Regions from separate parts of the Aquincola agrisoli genome, predicted to be linked through region 3. Evidence: predicted binding sites of a transcription regulator. Region 3 holds the regulator's gene; each other region holds the start of a gene.
What was found. The regulator LexA, encoded in region 3, represses DNA repair genes until DNA is damaged. The targets are predictions, from matches to a motif close to ACTGTATNNNNATACAGT.
Positions count from the first base shown of each region.

Region 1: the regulator LexA is predicted to act here: its motif matches at 3,350-3,367, upstream of imuA (translesion DNA synthesis-associated protein ImuA).
Region 2: the regulator LexA is predicted to act here: its motif matches at 3,105-3,122, upstream of recA (recombinase RecA).

Region 1 is NZ_JAZIBG010000051.1:49,905-54,856, forward strand. It holds gene V4F39_RS23815 (error-prone DNA polymerase) at 1-1,309, opposite strand, end outside; gene V4F39_RS23820 (Y-family DNA polymerase) at 1,293-2,597, opposite strand; gene imuA (translesion DNA synthesis-associated protein ImuA) at 2,545-3,339, opposite strand; gene V4F39_RS23830 (SOS response-associated peptidase family protein) at 3,641-4,588, shown strand; gene V4F39_RS23835 (hypothetical protein) at 4,690-4,952, shown strand, end outside.
Region 2 is NZ_JAZIBG010000028.1:689,172-694,123, reverse strand. It holds gene sucC (ADP-forming succinate--CoA ligase subunit beta) at 1-1,152, opposite strand, end outside; gene recX (recombination regulator RecX) at 1,496-1,990, opposite strand; gene recA (recombinase RecA) at 2,018-3,067, opposite strand; gene V4F39_RS14850 (response regulator transcription factor) at 3,186-3,857, shown strand; gene V4F39_RS14845 (sensor histidine kinase) at 3,882-4,952, shown strand, end outside.
Region 3 is NZ_JAZIBG010000056.1:147,266-152,217, reverse strand. It holds gene V4F39_RS25825 (hypothetical protein) at 1-379, opposite strand, end outside; gene V4F39_RS25820 (hypothetical protein) at 376-798, opposite strand; gene V4F39_RS25815 (helix-hairpin-helix domain-containing protein) at 929-1,246, opposite strand; gene lexA (transcriptional repressor LexA) at 1,258-1,941, opposite strand; gene V4F39_RS25805 (asparaginase) at 1,996-2,955, shown strand; gene V4F39_RS25800 (organic hydroperoxide resistance protein) at 2,977-3,411, opposite strand; gene V4F39_RS25795 (MarR family winged helix-turn-helix transcriptional regulator) at 3,443-3,925, opposite strand; gene V4F39_RS25790 (ABC-F family ATP-binding cassette domain-containing protein) at 4,004-4,952, opposite strand, start outside.

The sequences.
Region 1 (4,952 bases), on a different contig from region 3:
CATCGAAGCCCAAGGCCTTGCCCACGTCCCGGATGGCCGAGCGCGGCCGGTAGCTGATCACCACGGCGGTCAGCGCCGCGCGGTCCCGGCCATAGCGCTCGTAGAGGTATTGGATGACCTCTTCGCGCCGCTCGTGTTCGAAGTCCACGTCGATGTCGGGCGGCTCGTTGCGCTCCTTCGAGATGAACCGCTCGAACAGTGTGGCCATGCGCGCCGGGTCAACCTCGGTCACGCCCAGGCAGTAGCACACGACCGAGTTGGCGGCCGAGCCGCGGCCCTGGCAGAGGATGTGCCGCGAGCGCGCGAACATGACGATGTCGGCGACGGTCAGGAAGTAGTGCTCGTAATGCAGCTCCTCGATCAGCTGCAGCTCGTGCTCGATCTGCGTCTGGACGGTGGCCGACATGCCCTGCGGCCACCGGCGTCCCGCGCCTTCGTAGGTCAGCTGCCGCAGGTAGGACGATGCGGTGTGACCGTCCGGGATCACTTCGTTGGGGTACTGGTACTTCAGCTCGTCCAGCGAGAACTCGCAGCGTGCGGCCACGCGGAGGGTCTCTGCGAGCAGGTCGTCGGGGTACGTCTGGGCAAGGCGCAGCCGGGTGCGCAGGTGGCGCTCCGCGTTGGGCTGCAGCGCCCATCCGCACTGCGTCAGCGGGCGGCCCACGCGCACGGCGGTCATCACGTCCTGCAGGGGTTTGCGCGAGCGGACATGCAGGTGCACGTCGCCCGCGGCCACCAGCGGCACGGCGGTCGCCTCACTCACCTGGCGCAGCCGGTGCAACCACATCTCGTCGCTGATCTCGCGCAGCAGCGCCACGGCGAGCCAGCAGCGCCCGCTGAAGTGCTGCAGGAGCCATTGGCCGATCGTCGCCAACTGCGTCGGCGTCGAGGCACGCGCCGGTGCGGCGAGCACCAGGCAGTCCTGCAGCGCAAGGGCATGGATCTCGTCTCGGTTAAGCCGGTAGGTGCCCTTGGGTGCCGAGCGGCGCAAACGGGTGATGAACTGGCACAGGTTGCCGTACCCGTGCATGTTGGTGGCCAGCACGATCATCGTGAAGGGCGCGTCGCCCTGCACCTCGAACTGCGACCCGATGATGATCGGCAGGCCGTGCTCCTTGGCGGCGACGTGGGCCCGCACCACGCCTGCCACGGAGCATTCGTCCGTCAGGGCGAGGGCGGTGTAGCCCAACTGCCTCGCGCGTTCGACCAGTTCCTCGGGCGAACTGCCGCCGCGCAGGAACGAGAAGTTCGACAGGCACCACAGCTCCGCATAGCGGGGCACCTGCAGCGGATCATGCGAACGTGCCATGGAGGTACCACGCCCATTCGTCATCGAGCCGCGTCTGGAACACCCACAGCGCGCCGGCGTGCGGGCTCAGCGCGAGCCAGTAGTCGCGCTGCAGCTGCAGCGCGCAAGGTCCATCCTCACCTTCGACGCGGTGCCACCAGCCGCCTTCAATGCGGTGGGGCCCGGTCAGCAGTTGCAGCACGCCCTGGTACATCGGCCGCGGCCCGCTCATCGCCAGGCGGATGGGCTCGGGGAACAGGCGGGTCGGCTGCGGCAGATCGGTGGCCGGCAGCGGTCGGCGGGGCAGGGGCTGCGATGCCGGTTGCCAGTGCTGCATCCATTCCACGCGATGATCGGCATTCAGCACCGGCCGCAGCACCTTGTCCGGCCCCAGACGCGCTGCGATGCGCTCCAGAACCAACGCCAGCGTCTCGCCCTCATGGACGACGTCCGGCAGCAGCGATGCGCTGCGCTCATCGAGCGGCTGCACGTCGAGGGCTTCGAGCACCAGGTCCCCGGCCGGCGCCTGCAAGGTGATCTTGGCCAGGTTCTCGGCCAGTAGCCGGCACAGGTGCTCCAGGTCCCGAGTCGCCGTGGCGGTGCGCACGATCAGTTCGTCGCCCGGGTCCGCGCTGCGGGGCCGCATCGCATCGTGCATCCACCGCAGTCGGATCGCGGTCGTCCCGGCATGGCGCGCAGCCAGCCAGCCGCAGAGCTGCAACAGCAGGCGCCGGGCACCGTACAACAGGGCCGGCGCCACCTCGACGCGGAACGGCAGTTCCAGGCGCGCCTCGAAGGTGTCGGGCAGCGACAGCCACTCATGCGCCTCGGGCCGCAGGCCGTAGGCCTGGTCCAAGGCCGACAGCAAGCTGCTGTCGAAGCGCCGCACCAGGCCGCCGCGCGGCAGGCGCCGGAGGTCGCCGAGCGTTTGGCAACCCAGCTGCGATAGCGTCACCAGGTGCGACCGTCCGGCGGTCAGCGTCTGCATCGGCAGCCGGTCGAGCACTTCGGTCAATCCCGGCCGAAACCCGCTCTCCACCCCGGCACGTGCCAGCGCCAGGCCTGCGATGCTGTTGGGCGCCCAGGCCACGGCAACCACCCCCAGCTCCTTCGATTCGGCCGTGATGCGATCACGCAGCGCGCGCTTGCCGCCGAACAGGCGGACGGAGCTGGCCAGCTCCATCACCACCGCCTCGTCGCGCAGCGCCACCCGCGGCGTGAACTGCAGCGCCCACAGCGAGAGCCCCCTCAGTGCGTCAGTGGGCGGTGCTGTGGCTTCGGCGGGCAGGCGCAGGGCGGCCCACAGCATCAACGTTCCTTTCCACGCGCTCAATGAGGCGGCTGGGCTGCAGCAGGCGCGGCGTCAACACGGCGGCCAGGCCGCCCGGGATCGATGGCACCGTCAGGACACCATCGTGCGTGCCACCGCGGCGTTTGAGGATCTGCAGGTGCAGTTCCCAATCCAATCCGACCGTGGCCAGCACACGCAGCGGTGCGGCCGACGGTTCATGGCGTGCGGCCAGCGGGCGCAGCAGGAAGGTCGGCGCATCGCAGGACTGGGCGCAGACCTGCAGCCGGCGCACCTGTTCGGGCCGCGCCTGGGGCAGCCAGGCCACCACCGCACCGCAAGCGCCGGACTTCACCAGCAGTTCTGTGCACCACAACCGTTCGGACGGCGCGTCCGCTCGAATCCACACCACATGGCGTTCGTCCAGGCCCGCATGGCGCAGCCCCGGCAGGTGCGGTGTGCCAGGCGGGCCGATCAGCACGACGGTGCGACCTGCGGCCACGGCATGGCGCAGGGCGCCGCCCAACAAGCGGTACTCCAAGACGCCGGGCTGCGGCGCCAGGATCTCGGAGACTGCACGACAAGGCCAGCCGCCACCGGGCAGTTCGGCGTCGAGCGCTGTGAAACCCGATGGCACAACGTCGCCCGTCGCGCTGCCCAACTCCGACGCGCGCCACATGGCCGTCGCGACGTGGGCCGGCAGCGGGCTGGCAGAGAGAGCAGGGGTGGTCGCAGGAGCGGCGGCAAGGACGGCGGCGGACATGGCGCAGGAGGCTGTTGTTTTATACAGTACCTCAACCGGTGCCGCCCTGTCGAATCGGCACTCCGGCCACGGCTGTCAAATCTGCCGTTTGATGCTTTGTGCAGCAGGCTTGCCGCAGGCCCGCATTTGCTGCGTTGCCTGAGATCGGTCCACCGGTCACCCACACGGTTGTCCACACCATCTGTGGATAACTGAAATTGTTACGGCAGCGATTCAGAACGATGCCTTGGGAGCGTCGGTGCAGATCGGCAGCCCTGCCGCGAGTTGAACCCGCGCCTTAGACTCGTATGAGGAGGCCCCTATGTGTTACAGCGCCCAGGTCGAAGCCGATTTCCGCCGCTACACGCGCGAATGGGGCGCCTCGTTGAGCATCGACGAGTTCGTCAAGCTCTTCTGGTGGAAGTGGGACCCGGACGAGATCCGTCGGCACGGCAAGCCGAAGATCCCCAAAGCCCTGGAGCGTGCTTTTCTCAAAGCGCCCCGCACCGACGATGAGGTCCGGATCGCGCGCTACATCACGCTGGCCAACGGCCGGCAGGCGACTGAGTGGCAGCAGGAACTGTTTGCCCAGCGCGCTCGGCTGGTAAACGCCGAGCACCAGCTCGCGGTCAAACCCACCAAAAAGGCGGCAGACGACCAGCGCATCGCGACGAAGAAGATGGCCAGTCTCAAAGGTTGGCTCGACGATCTCCAGCGCACGGAGGCCCTGGACAGGGATTCGCGCATCTTCCCCGGTTGGTACGCACCGGTCATGGTGGTCGAGGGCGGACGCCGCGTCGTGAAGCCGATGCGCTACCAATGCAGGCCGCCAGGCGCACCCGCCGCCTACGATCAGCGCTACCCGGGCACCTACAACGCCAGGCGCGACAACCTTCAGGGTCCGTTCTGGCGGTCGGTTTTTGGCTATACGCACGGCGTGATGCTGGTCGACCGCTTTTATGAGAACGTCGACCGGGACGGCAGCAACGTGGTGCTGGAGTTCGTGCCTGCTGACCGCCGGCCGATGCTCGTGGCGTGTCTCTGGTCGAAGTGGGTAGGCGCGGACGGCGACAAGCTGCTCTCGTTCGCGGCGATCACCGATGAGCCACCACCGGAGGTGGCGGCGGCAGGGCACGATCGGTGCATCGTGCCGATCAAGGCCGAGTACCTGGACCTCTGGCTCAACCCGCAGGGCACCGACCCAGCCACCCTCGACGCGATCCTCGAGGACCGCGAGCGGCCGTACTACGAGCACCGCCTTGCGGCGTAGCCAAACCTTGGACGCACTGGGCTGCGCGACTCCCAGCGCACCCGTGCGTGCCGCTTGCCAGCACGAGACGCCCTGCGTGAGAATTTTGGAGCAAGCTGCTGATGGGCGACGACTTGCTCGATAAGCGACGCCGTGTGCCGGCTCAATGGGCGACCCTGATCGGCCTCATCATCGCCGCGGCCTCCCTCGTGCTGACAACCCTCTTTGCTTGGCTGGCCCTTCGTGAAACGCGATTGACCCGGCAGGAGCAGTCGCAATACTTCGCCGCCGAAAAGCCGCCGCGCATCACGCTCAAGAGCGTTGAATATGACGGACGCACGATGAAGCTCATCCTGCAGAACCAAGGCGAGTCCGCTGCCTTCGG
Region 2 (4,952 bases), on a different contig from region 3:
GGCGGCGACGATCTTCGTCGCGGCCTCGGCCATGGTGTCGGCGCTGATGATGGGCAGGCCCGACTCGGCCAGCAGCTTCTTGCCGATTTCCTCGTTCGTGCCCTTCATGCGCACGACCAGCGGCACGCTCAGGTTCACCGCCTTGCACGCGGTGATGACGCCGGTGGCGATGGTGTCGCACTTCATGATGCCGCCGAAGATGTTCACCAGGATGCCTTTGACCTCCGGGTTCTTCAGCATGATCTTGAAGGCCTCAGTCACCTTCTCGGCCGTGGCGCCGCCGCCGACGTCGAGGAAGTTGGCCGGCTCGCCGCCGAACAGCTTGATGGTGTCCATCGTGGCCATCGCCAAGCCGGCGCCGTTCACCAGGCAGCCGATGTTGCCGTCGAGGCTGATGTAGGCGAGGTCGAACTTGCTGGCTTCGATTTCGGCCGGGTCTTCCTCGTCTAGGTCGCGGTAGGCGACGATTTCAGGATGACGGAACAGGGCGTTCGAGTCGAAGTTGAACTTGGCGTCCAGGGCGATCAGGTTGCCCTTGCTGTCGCAGTTCAGCGGGTTGATCTCCACCAGCGACGCGTCGGTGTCCATGTAGCACTTGTAGAGCTTGGCGAACAGGTCGACCGCCTGGTCCACCGATGCGCCGGTGAGGCCGATGGCCGTGGCGATCTTCTTGCTCTGCTCGGCGGTCAGGCCCGTCAGCGGGTCGACCAGCTCGGTGATGATCTTCTCGGGCGTGGAGTGCGCCACTTCCTCGATGTCCATGCCGCCTTCGCTGGAGGCGATGAAGGCCACCTTCTGCGAAGCGCGGTCGGTGACCAGCGAGACGTAGAGTTCCTTCTGGATGTCGGCGCCTTCTTCGATGTAGAGGCGGCGGACCTTCTGGCCTTCCGGGCCGGTCTGGTGCGTGACGAGCTGCATGCCGAGGATCTCGCCGGCCAGCTTCTTCACGTCTTCCATCGAGCGGCCGAGCTTGACGCCGCCGCCCTTACCGCGGCCGCCAGCGTGGATCTGCGCCTTGACGACCCAGACGCTGCCGCCCAGTTTCTGCGCAGCCTCGACTGCTTCCTGCACGGTGAACGCGGGGTAGCCGCGCGGCACCGGAACGCCGAACTGGCGCAGCACTTCTTTGCCTTGGTACTCGTGGATCTTCATAGGCTTGTCTTCTGGGGGAGGGGCAGACAGCGGCGCGCTGAGGACGGTGGTCCGTCGTCAATGCGCCGCGACGGGCGGGAACGGGACGTTATTGTCAATCACGGCGCGCGGCGTCCCGATGCGCGAGACGCCACGCAGGACGATCGTGCATCGATGCCTGGGACGACGGAGGGCGGCGGAACGGAAGGCCATGATCGCGGTGCGTTGCGGGCAGATGGCGCGTTGCAGCACCTCGGCACGCTAGGGAAAACCGCGGGAATGTAGCATTTTGCAGTGCAGCAAGCAGCCAGCGCCCTGAGGCTGATTGCAAGTCAGGGGCTGGCCGGCCCGTTCGACCGCCGGTTCACTCGCCGTCGCCGCCCCGCACCACGCGGCGGATGACGTCACCCGAAAACCCTCGTCCGGCCAGAAAGCGCATCTGCTTGGCGCGTTGTGCCGCATCGGTGGCGGGGCTGCCGAACTTGCGCCGCCACACGGCCTGGGCACGTTCGAACTCGGTGAGTTGGAGCTGCGTGGCGGCGGTGCTGTCGAGCGCTACGCCGTGCCGCGCCAGTTCCTGTTGGATGCGCAGGTTGCCGAAGCGCGGCGACCTCGCGTGCACGCGGCTCTCGACGAACCGCTCCTCCGACAGGTAGCGGTGCGCCTCCAGCCAGTCGAGCAGCTTGTCGAGGCAGGGGCCAGGGGCGGACGATGCCTCTTCGCCCGTGGCCGCGACGGCGTTGCAGGCCTCCACCGCGTGCCGCATCAGCTTGCGGCGAAGCTCGCTGCGGCTGTGTTCGCGCTGCGCGAGCAGCTGCAATGCCCGCGCTTTCAGCGAGATCCGCGCAGGCGCAGGCACAGCCGGCCGTCGAACGAGGTCCCGCCCTTATTCAGCGGCAGCGGCCGGGGCGCCGCTCGGCAACAGGGGGATGCCGAGCGTCTCTCGCACCTTGTTCTCGATTTCCTGCGCCACATCAGGGTTCTCGCGCAGGAACTCGCGTGCGTTGTCCTTGCCTTGGCCGATCTTTTCGCCGTTGTAGGCGTACCAGGCGCCGGACTTGTCGAGGATGCGTGCGTCGACGCCCATGTCGATGATCTCGCCCTCGCGGCTGATGCCTTCGCCGTAGAGGATGTCGAACTCGGCGGTTTTGAACGGGGGCGATACCTTGTTCTTGACGACCTTGACCTTGGTCTCGCTGCCGATGACTTCCTCGCCCTTCTTGATGCTGCCGGTGCGGCGTATATCCAGGCGCACCGAGGCGTAGAACTTCAGCGCATTGCCGCCGGTCGTGGTTTCGGGGTTGCCGAACATCACGCCGATCTTCATGCGGATCTGGTTGATGAAGATGACCATGGTGTTGGTCTTCTTGATCGTGCCGGTGAGCTTGCGCAGGGCCTGGCTCATCAGGCGGGCCTGCAGGCCGGGTAGCGAATCACCCATCTCGCCTTCGAGTTCCGCCTTGGGGGTGAGGGCGGCCACGGAGTCCACGACGATCAGGTCGATGGAGCCGGAGCGCACGAGCGCATCGACGATCTCCAGGGCCTGCTCGCCGGTGTCCGGCTGGGAAATGAGGAGGTCTTGCAGGTTGACGCCGAGCTTTTGCGCGTACTGCACGTCCAGGGCGTGTTCCGCATCGATGAAGGCGCAGACGCCGTGCTGCTTTTGCATCTCTGCGATGACCTGCAGCGTGAGCGTGGTCTTGCCTGACGATTCCGGCCCGTAGATCTCGACGACGCGGCCGCGCGGCAGGCCGCCGACACCCAAGGCGATGTCGAGGCCGAGCGAGCCGGTTGACACGACTTGTATGTCTTCCGCCACCTCGCCGTCGCCCAGGCGCATGATGGAGCCCTTGCCGAACTGCTTTTCGATCTGCGTGAGGGCGGCTTGCAGGGCCTTGGCTTTTTCGGTGTTCAAGGCTTTCACGGGTGCGTCCATGGCGTTCTCCGGGGAATGGTCGCGATGATAGCCTGAAGCTGGATATTCGTACAGTGCTTTGCGGCCCGATTCGCAGCTTCGCCGGATCCCTAGAATCAGCGAGACAGGAGACAACATCGTGCGCATTCTGATAGCCGAAGATGATCAGGTTCTCGCCGATGGGTTGGTGCGCTCCCTGCGCAATGCCGGCTACGCGGTCGACCAGGTGAGCAGCGGCAGCGAGGCGGATGCCGCGCTGGCGGCACACGAGTTCGACCTGCTGATCCTCGACCTCGGGCTGCCCAAGCTGCACGGCCTGGAGGTGCTGCGCAGGCTGCGCACGCGCGGGGCGAGCGTGCCGGTGCTCATTCTCACGGCCGCCGACAGCGTCGAGCAGCGGGTCAAGGGCCTGGACCTGGGCGCCGACGACTACATGGCCAAGCCGTTCTCCCTGGCCGAACTGGAGGCGCGTGTGCGTGCGCTCACGCGCCGCGGCCTCGGCACGGCGGCCACCGTCATCAAGCATGGGCCGCTGAGCTTCGACGCCACCGGTCGCGTCGCGTACCTGAACGACCAGATGGTCGACCTGTCGGCGCGCGAGCTGTCGCTGCTGGAGGTGCTGCTGCAGCGTGCGGGCCGGCTCGTCAGCAAGGACCAGCTCGTCGAACGCCTGTGCGAGTGGGGCGAAGAGGTGAGCAACAACGCGATCGAGGTCTACATCCACCGCCTGCGCAAGAAGATCGAGCAGGGCCCCGTGCGGATCGCGACGGTCCGCGGCCTGGGCTACTGCCTCGAGAAGATCCCGGGCTGAGTGCCCGGGGTTCGATCACCGGGCATGCCAGCTCCCCAGCGTGAGCAGCGCTCGCTGTTCGGCGAGATCCTCGATTGGATGCTCGCGCCGCTGCTGCTGCTGTGGCCGATCAGCGTCGCGCTGACCTGGCTCGTCGCGCAGGGCATCGCCAACCGCCCCTACGACCGTGAACTGGGCGAGCTGGCACGCACGGTGGCGCGGCGGGTGTCGGTGGAGGCGGGCGGCAGTCTGCCGGCGATGGTCCGGGTGAAGATCCCGGAAGCCGCAGCGGAGATCCTGCGCAGCGACGACACCGACCAGGTCTTTTACCAAGTGCTGGGCCTGCGGGGCGAGTTCGTCGCGGGAGACCGCGACCTGCCGGTGCCGGACGAGGAGCGTGCGGCCCCGGGCGAATTGAGGTTCCGCGACGACGTGGTACTGAGCGATCCGGTGCGCATCGCCTACATGTGGCTCGCGGATCCCAACGCCCCCGCCGGCGCGGTGCCGCTGGTGCAGGTCGCCCAGACGCTGGACAAGCGGTCGAGGCTGGCCACCGAGATCTTCCGCGGCGTGATCCTGCCGCAGTTCGTGATCCTGCCGGTGGCGGTGCTGCTGGTCTGGCTGGCGCTGGCGCGCGGGCTCTCGCCGCTCAATGCGCTGCAGCGGCGCATCCGCGAGCGGGAGAGCCACGACCTGTCGCCGATCGAGGAGCGCGACGCACCCGACGAGGTGGCGCCGCTGGTGCGCTCGATCAACGACCTGCTGAGCCGGCTCGATGTCTCCATCGGTGCGCAGAAGCACTTCCTGGCGGACGCGGCCCACCAGCTGAAGACGCCGCTGGCCGGACTGCGCATGCAGGCCGAGCTGGCGCAGCGCGAGATCGACGACGGGGGCGATGCGCAGTCGGTCAAGCGCTCGCTGCAGCAGATCGCGCGCTCCACGCAGCGGGCCGCGCACATGGTCAACCAGCTGCTGGCGATGGCGCGTGCCGAGGACAAGGAGCAGGCCCACCGCCGCCAGGAAATGAGCCTGCCGCGGCTGGCCGTGGAGACCGTGCGCGACTTCGTGCCGCGGGCGCTCGACAAGCGCATCGACCTGGGCTACGAGGGGCCGGAT
Region 3 (4,952 bases):
CGAAGTACGTGCCGGGGAAAACGCCGTCCAGGCTGCGCCGCAGCGATTCGCGCAGGCGCGCGCCGTTGAGGGCGTCGTGGCGCAGCACCTCGAACACCGCCGAGCGCAGCAGCCACAGGTCCTCGGGCGTCTGCGCGCTGCGCACCTGCTTGCGCAGCCAGTCCACGCCGGGTGCGCTGGCGTCGGTCGTGGCGAGCACCTGCATGAACGCCTGCTTGGTCTCGACGAAGGCACGGCGGGCGGCGATGCGCGCCAGCTGGGCGGTCGGCGCGATGTTGCGCATGCCGCCCGAGACGGTGTAGTTGCGCGGCTCGCCCGGTGCGGCGGGCCGGCGTGCCGGAGGGCGGTCGATCGCGGGCACGAGCGGCACCGGGTTCATGCGTCGAGCGCGCCGAAGCCGGATTTCGGGGCGCGGGTCGGGAAGTGGCGGTTCAGCCGTTCCATGCGGTGCAACGCCTCGCGCTGGCTGTGGTGCAGCGAGACCAGCTGGAACACCGCCGAGCGCAGGTGCCAGAGCTCCCGTGGCGAGCGGGCGGTGCGCACGCGGTCGGCCAGCAGGCCGGCCTGCGGCGTCTCGATGTCCTTCAGGCAGGCGACGAAATCGTCACGGGTGCGCTGCAGCCGGCGCGATGCGGCGGGCACCACGTCCGTTTGCCATGGCGCCGGCGCCGACAGCCAGCGCAGCAGCCGGGACCACAGCGGATCGACCGACGACAGCACCGCAGGCGGGCAGACCTCGACCCGCGCGCTGCCGCTCACCCGCAGGCGTCGTACTTGGAACAGGAAGGCGTTGAGCATGGTCTGCGGGATATCGGCGCGTGGCTTCGTGAATAAAGCCATTCTTTGCGCCGCTTCCGCGGTGCGAAGCGCCGATAAGGCGCCCGTAACCGTGCTTGTTGGCCGCTGCCCCGTGGGGCGGCGGACCGCCTCAGCCGCGCTCGACCTGGCCGTACAACCGCTTGCGCTGCGGGGTGTAGGCCCACCACGGCGCGGCCGCGGCACCGCCCATGAAATCGGTCACCGCCATGAAGGTGTCCAGCACGCACGGGTCCTGCCGCTTGCCGGTGGCGGCGCACAGCGCCTGGTAGAGGACGAAGGCGTCGCGGCCGAGCAGGTCGCGTGGGTGCTGGATGCCGATCTGCCGCAGGCCGGCCGCCAGCGCGGGGCCGACGTTGGGCAGCTGCTCCAGCGCCGTGCAGGCACCGGCGTCGACGGCCTTGGGCGACTTGACCAGGGTGCGCCGCATCGTGTTGCCGCCTACATCAGCATCGAGTTGCGCACGAGGCCGACCGCCAGGCCTTCCAGCGAGAAGCTGTCGGCCGGGGAGACAACGATCGGCTCGAACTCAGGGTTCTCCGGCAGCAGGCGGATGCCGCTGCCGCTGCGCTCGAAGCGCTTGACGGTGACGTCGTCCCCCAGCCGTGCGACCACGATCTGCCCGTTGCGGGCCTCGCTGGCCTTCTGCACCGCGAGCAGGTCGCCATCGAGGATGCCGGCATCGCGCATGCTCATGCCCCGCACGCGCAGCAGGTAGTCGGGTTTGCGGGGGAACAGGCTGGCCTCCAGCACGTAGGTCTGGTCGACGTGTTCCTGCGCGAGGATGGGGCTGCCCGCGGCGACGCGGCCGATCAGCGGCAACGTGAGCTGCGACAGGCCGGGCAGCGGCAGGCTGAACTGGCGGCCGCGGGCCTCGCGCGCTTCGTTGACGGCACGCAGCGCGGCGCTGGGCAGGCGGATGCCGCGGGAGGTGCCGCCCACCAGTTCGATGACCCCCTTGCGTGCCAGCGCCTGCAGGTGCTCTTCAGCCGCATTGGCCGAGCGGAAGCCGAGTTGCTGGGCGATCTCGGCGCGCGTGGGCGGCGCGCCCGTACGCTCGATCGCGCTGCGAACCAGGTCGAAAATCTGCTGCTGACGTTCGGTCAGCTTCGGGCGGTCGGCCATCGCGTATCCTGTGGATTCGTCCAGTCACTGTAATCTTATCCAGCTTCGTTGCAAATGCAAAACAAGATCGTGATCCTGGGCACGGGCGGCACCATCGCGGGCGCGGCGGCGTCGCCCACCGACACCGTGGGCTACACGGCGGCGCAGTTCGGCGTCGACGAGCTCGTGGCCGCGGTGCCGGCGCTGGCCGGCCGGCCGCTGGAGACGGCCCAGGTCGCGCAGATCGACAGCAAGGACATGCGGTTCGACGTGTGGTGCGCGCTGGCCGCCGCGGCCGCCGGCCACCTGGCGCGGCCGGAGGTGGCCGGTGTGGTGGTGACGCACGGCACCGACACCCTGGAGGAGAGCGCGTACTTCCTGCAGCGCGTGCTGTCGCCGGCCAAGCCGGTGGTGATGGTGGCGGCGATGCGGCCGGCGACCGCGCTCGGCGCCGACGGTCCGCAGAACCTGCTGGATGCTGTCACGCTGGCCGGCACGCCCGGGGTGCAGGGGGTGTTGGCCGTGCTGGCGGGCACGGTGCACGCGGGGGCGGAGGTGCGCAAGACCCACCCCTACCGGCTCGACGCCTTCGGGTCGGGCGACGCGGGGCCGCTGGCGCGCATCGAAGCGGGCCGGCTGCGGCAGTTCCGGAACTGGCCTGCGTCGGGTGCCGCCGAGGCCGCGCGGTTGGCGCAGAAGGTAGCGCAGGCGGCCGGCCGGTGGCCATGGGTCGAGATCCTGACCAGCACGACCGGTACGGATGGCCGTGCGGTAGACGCGCTGCGTGCGGCCGGCGTGGCGGGCATCGTGGCGGCCGGCACGGGCAACGGGGCGCTGCATGGCGCGATGGAGGCTGCGCTGCGGGAGGCGCAGGCGGCCGGCGTGCGGGTGCTGCGCTGCACCCGTTGCGCAGAGGGCGGCGTGATCGACACGGCCGGCGCCCTGCCTTCCGCCGGCACGCTCACGCCTCAGCAGGCGAGGGTGGCGCTGCTGCTCGCCCTGCTGGACACGCCGGGCGGCGACGCCCGGCCGTGAGGAGCGCCGCGCGCCGCCGACTCAGACGCTGACGTTCAGCGTCACGTCGATGTTGCCGCGGGTGGCGTTCGAGTACGGGCACACCTGGTGCGCCGCGTCGACCAGTTCCTGGGCCTTGGCCTGTTCCCAGCCGGGCAGGCTGATGTTGAGCACCGCGGTGATGCCGAAGCCCACCTTGCCGCCGGCCAGCGGGCCGATGCCGACGTCGGCCGTGATCGAGGCATCGGCCGGCAGCGTGGTCTTCTGCTGGCCCGCGACGAACTTCATCGCACCCAGGAAGCAGGCCGAGTAGCCGGCCGCGAACAGCTGCTCCGGGTTCGTCCCGTCGCCGTTGCCGCCCATTTCCTTCGGCGGGGCGAGCTTGACTTCGAGCTTGCCGTCGTCGCTCTTGGAGCGGCCGTCGCGGCCGCCGGTGGAGGTGGCGTGGGCGGTGTAGAGGGTCTTTTCGATGGCCATGGTGGATTGCCTTTCTGTGGGGGGTGCGGAATCAGGCCGCCGCACGCTCGGCTTGGGTGATCACGGTGTCGCGCAGTGCCTTCAGTCGGCCGGTGAGCGACACCAGTTCGTCGAGGTCGCAGCCGCTGGCGCAGGCGACCGCCCGGGGAATGGCCTGGGCCTGTGCCCGCAGCGCGCGGCCTGCGGCGGTGAGCTGCACACGCACGCGACGTTCGTCGGCCGGATCGCGCAGGCGGCTCACCAGCTGCTGCGCTTCGAGGCGCTTGAGCAGCGGCGTCAGCGTGCCGGAGTCGAGCGACAGGCGCTGGCCCAGTTCACTGACCGTGGGGCCGTCGGCTTCCCACAGCACCAGCATCACGAGGTACTGCGGGTAGGTGAGGCCCAGCGGCTCGAGCAGCGGCTTGTAGAGCTTGGTCATCGCCAGCGATGCCGAATACAGCGCGAAGCAGAGCTGCTGGTCGAGCGCCAGCCAGTCGGGCTGGGGAGCGGTGGTGGGCGTCGGGCGGGTCGGCATGGGTGTAAATATAGCTCGCAATTCAATTGCGAGCAATTGAATTGACCCGTTGCCGGAAGGGCCTTGCGGCCCGTCCCGTCAGCCTGCGGCCTGGATGCCCTCGATCTCGCTGGACAGCTCCAGCCACCGCTCCTCCAGCATCGCCACCTCGGCGCCGATGTGGGCGAGCCGGCGGCCCAGCTCGGCGATCTCCGCACCGGGCAGCCCACCCCGCGCGAGGGCGGCTTCGCACTGCTCGCGTTCCTTGGCCAGCGTCGCCATCCGAGCGTCGATGCGGTCCACTTCGATGCGCAGCGGCCGGGTGCGTTCGGCCTGCCGGGCACGGGCCTGGGCCTGCGCCTTGCGGTCGTCGCGCCGTTGCGCGCCGGACGCCGGGGTGGGCGCCGTCGGGGCCGCCGGGGCGGCTTTCACGGCCGCTGCCGGCGCCGACGATGCGGCCGCCGCGGCAGCACGCTTCTCGCCCTTGCCGCTGGCCGCACGCTGCGTCGCACGCGCTTGATCGAGCAGCCAGCGCTGATAGTCGTCCAGGTCGCCGTCGAACGGCTGCAGCGTGCCGCCGGTGACCAGCCAGAACTCGTCGCACACCTCGCGCAGCAGCGCGCGGTCGTGGCTCACCAGCATCACCGAGCCCTCGAACTCGTTGAGCGCCATCGACAGCGCCTCGCGCGTGGTCAGGTCGAGGTGGTTGGTCGGTTCGTCAAGCAGCAGCAGGTTGGGGCGCTGCCACACCAGGCTGGCCAGCACGAGCCGCGCCTTCTCGCCGCCCGAGAGCGTGCCGATCGGCTGCTGCACCATGTCGCCGACGAAGCGGAACTGGCCGAGGAAATCGCGCAGCTCCTGCTCCCGGCCTTCGGGCCCGACGGTGCGCGCGAGCCGCACCATGTGCTGCAGCGGCGCGTCGTCGGCGTGCAGCAGGTCCATCTCCTGCTGGGCGAAGTAGCCGATCGACAGGCCCTTGCCTTCGGTGATCGTGCCGGCCAATGCCGGATGTTCGCGCGCGATGGTTTTCACGACCGTCGACTTCCCC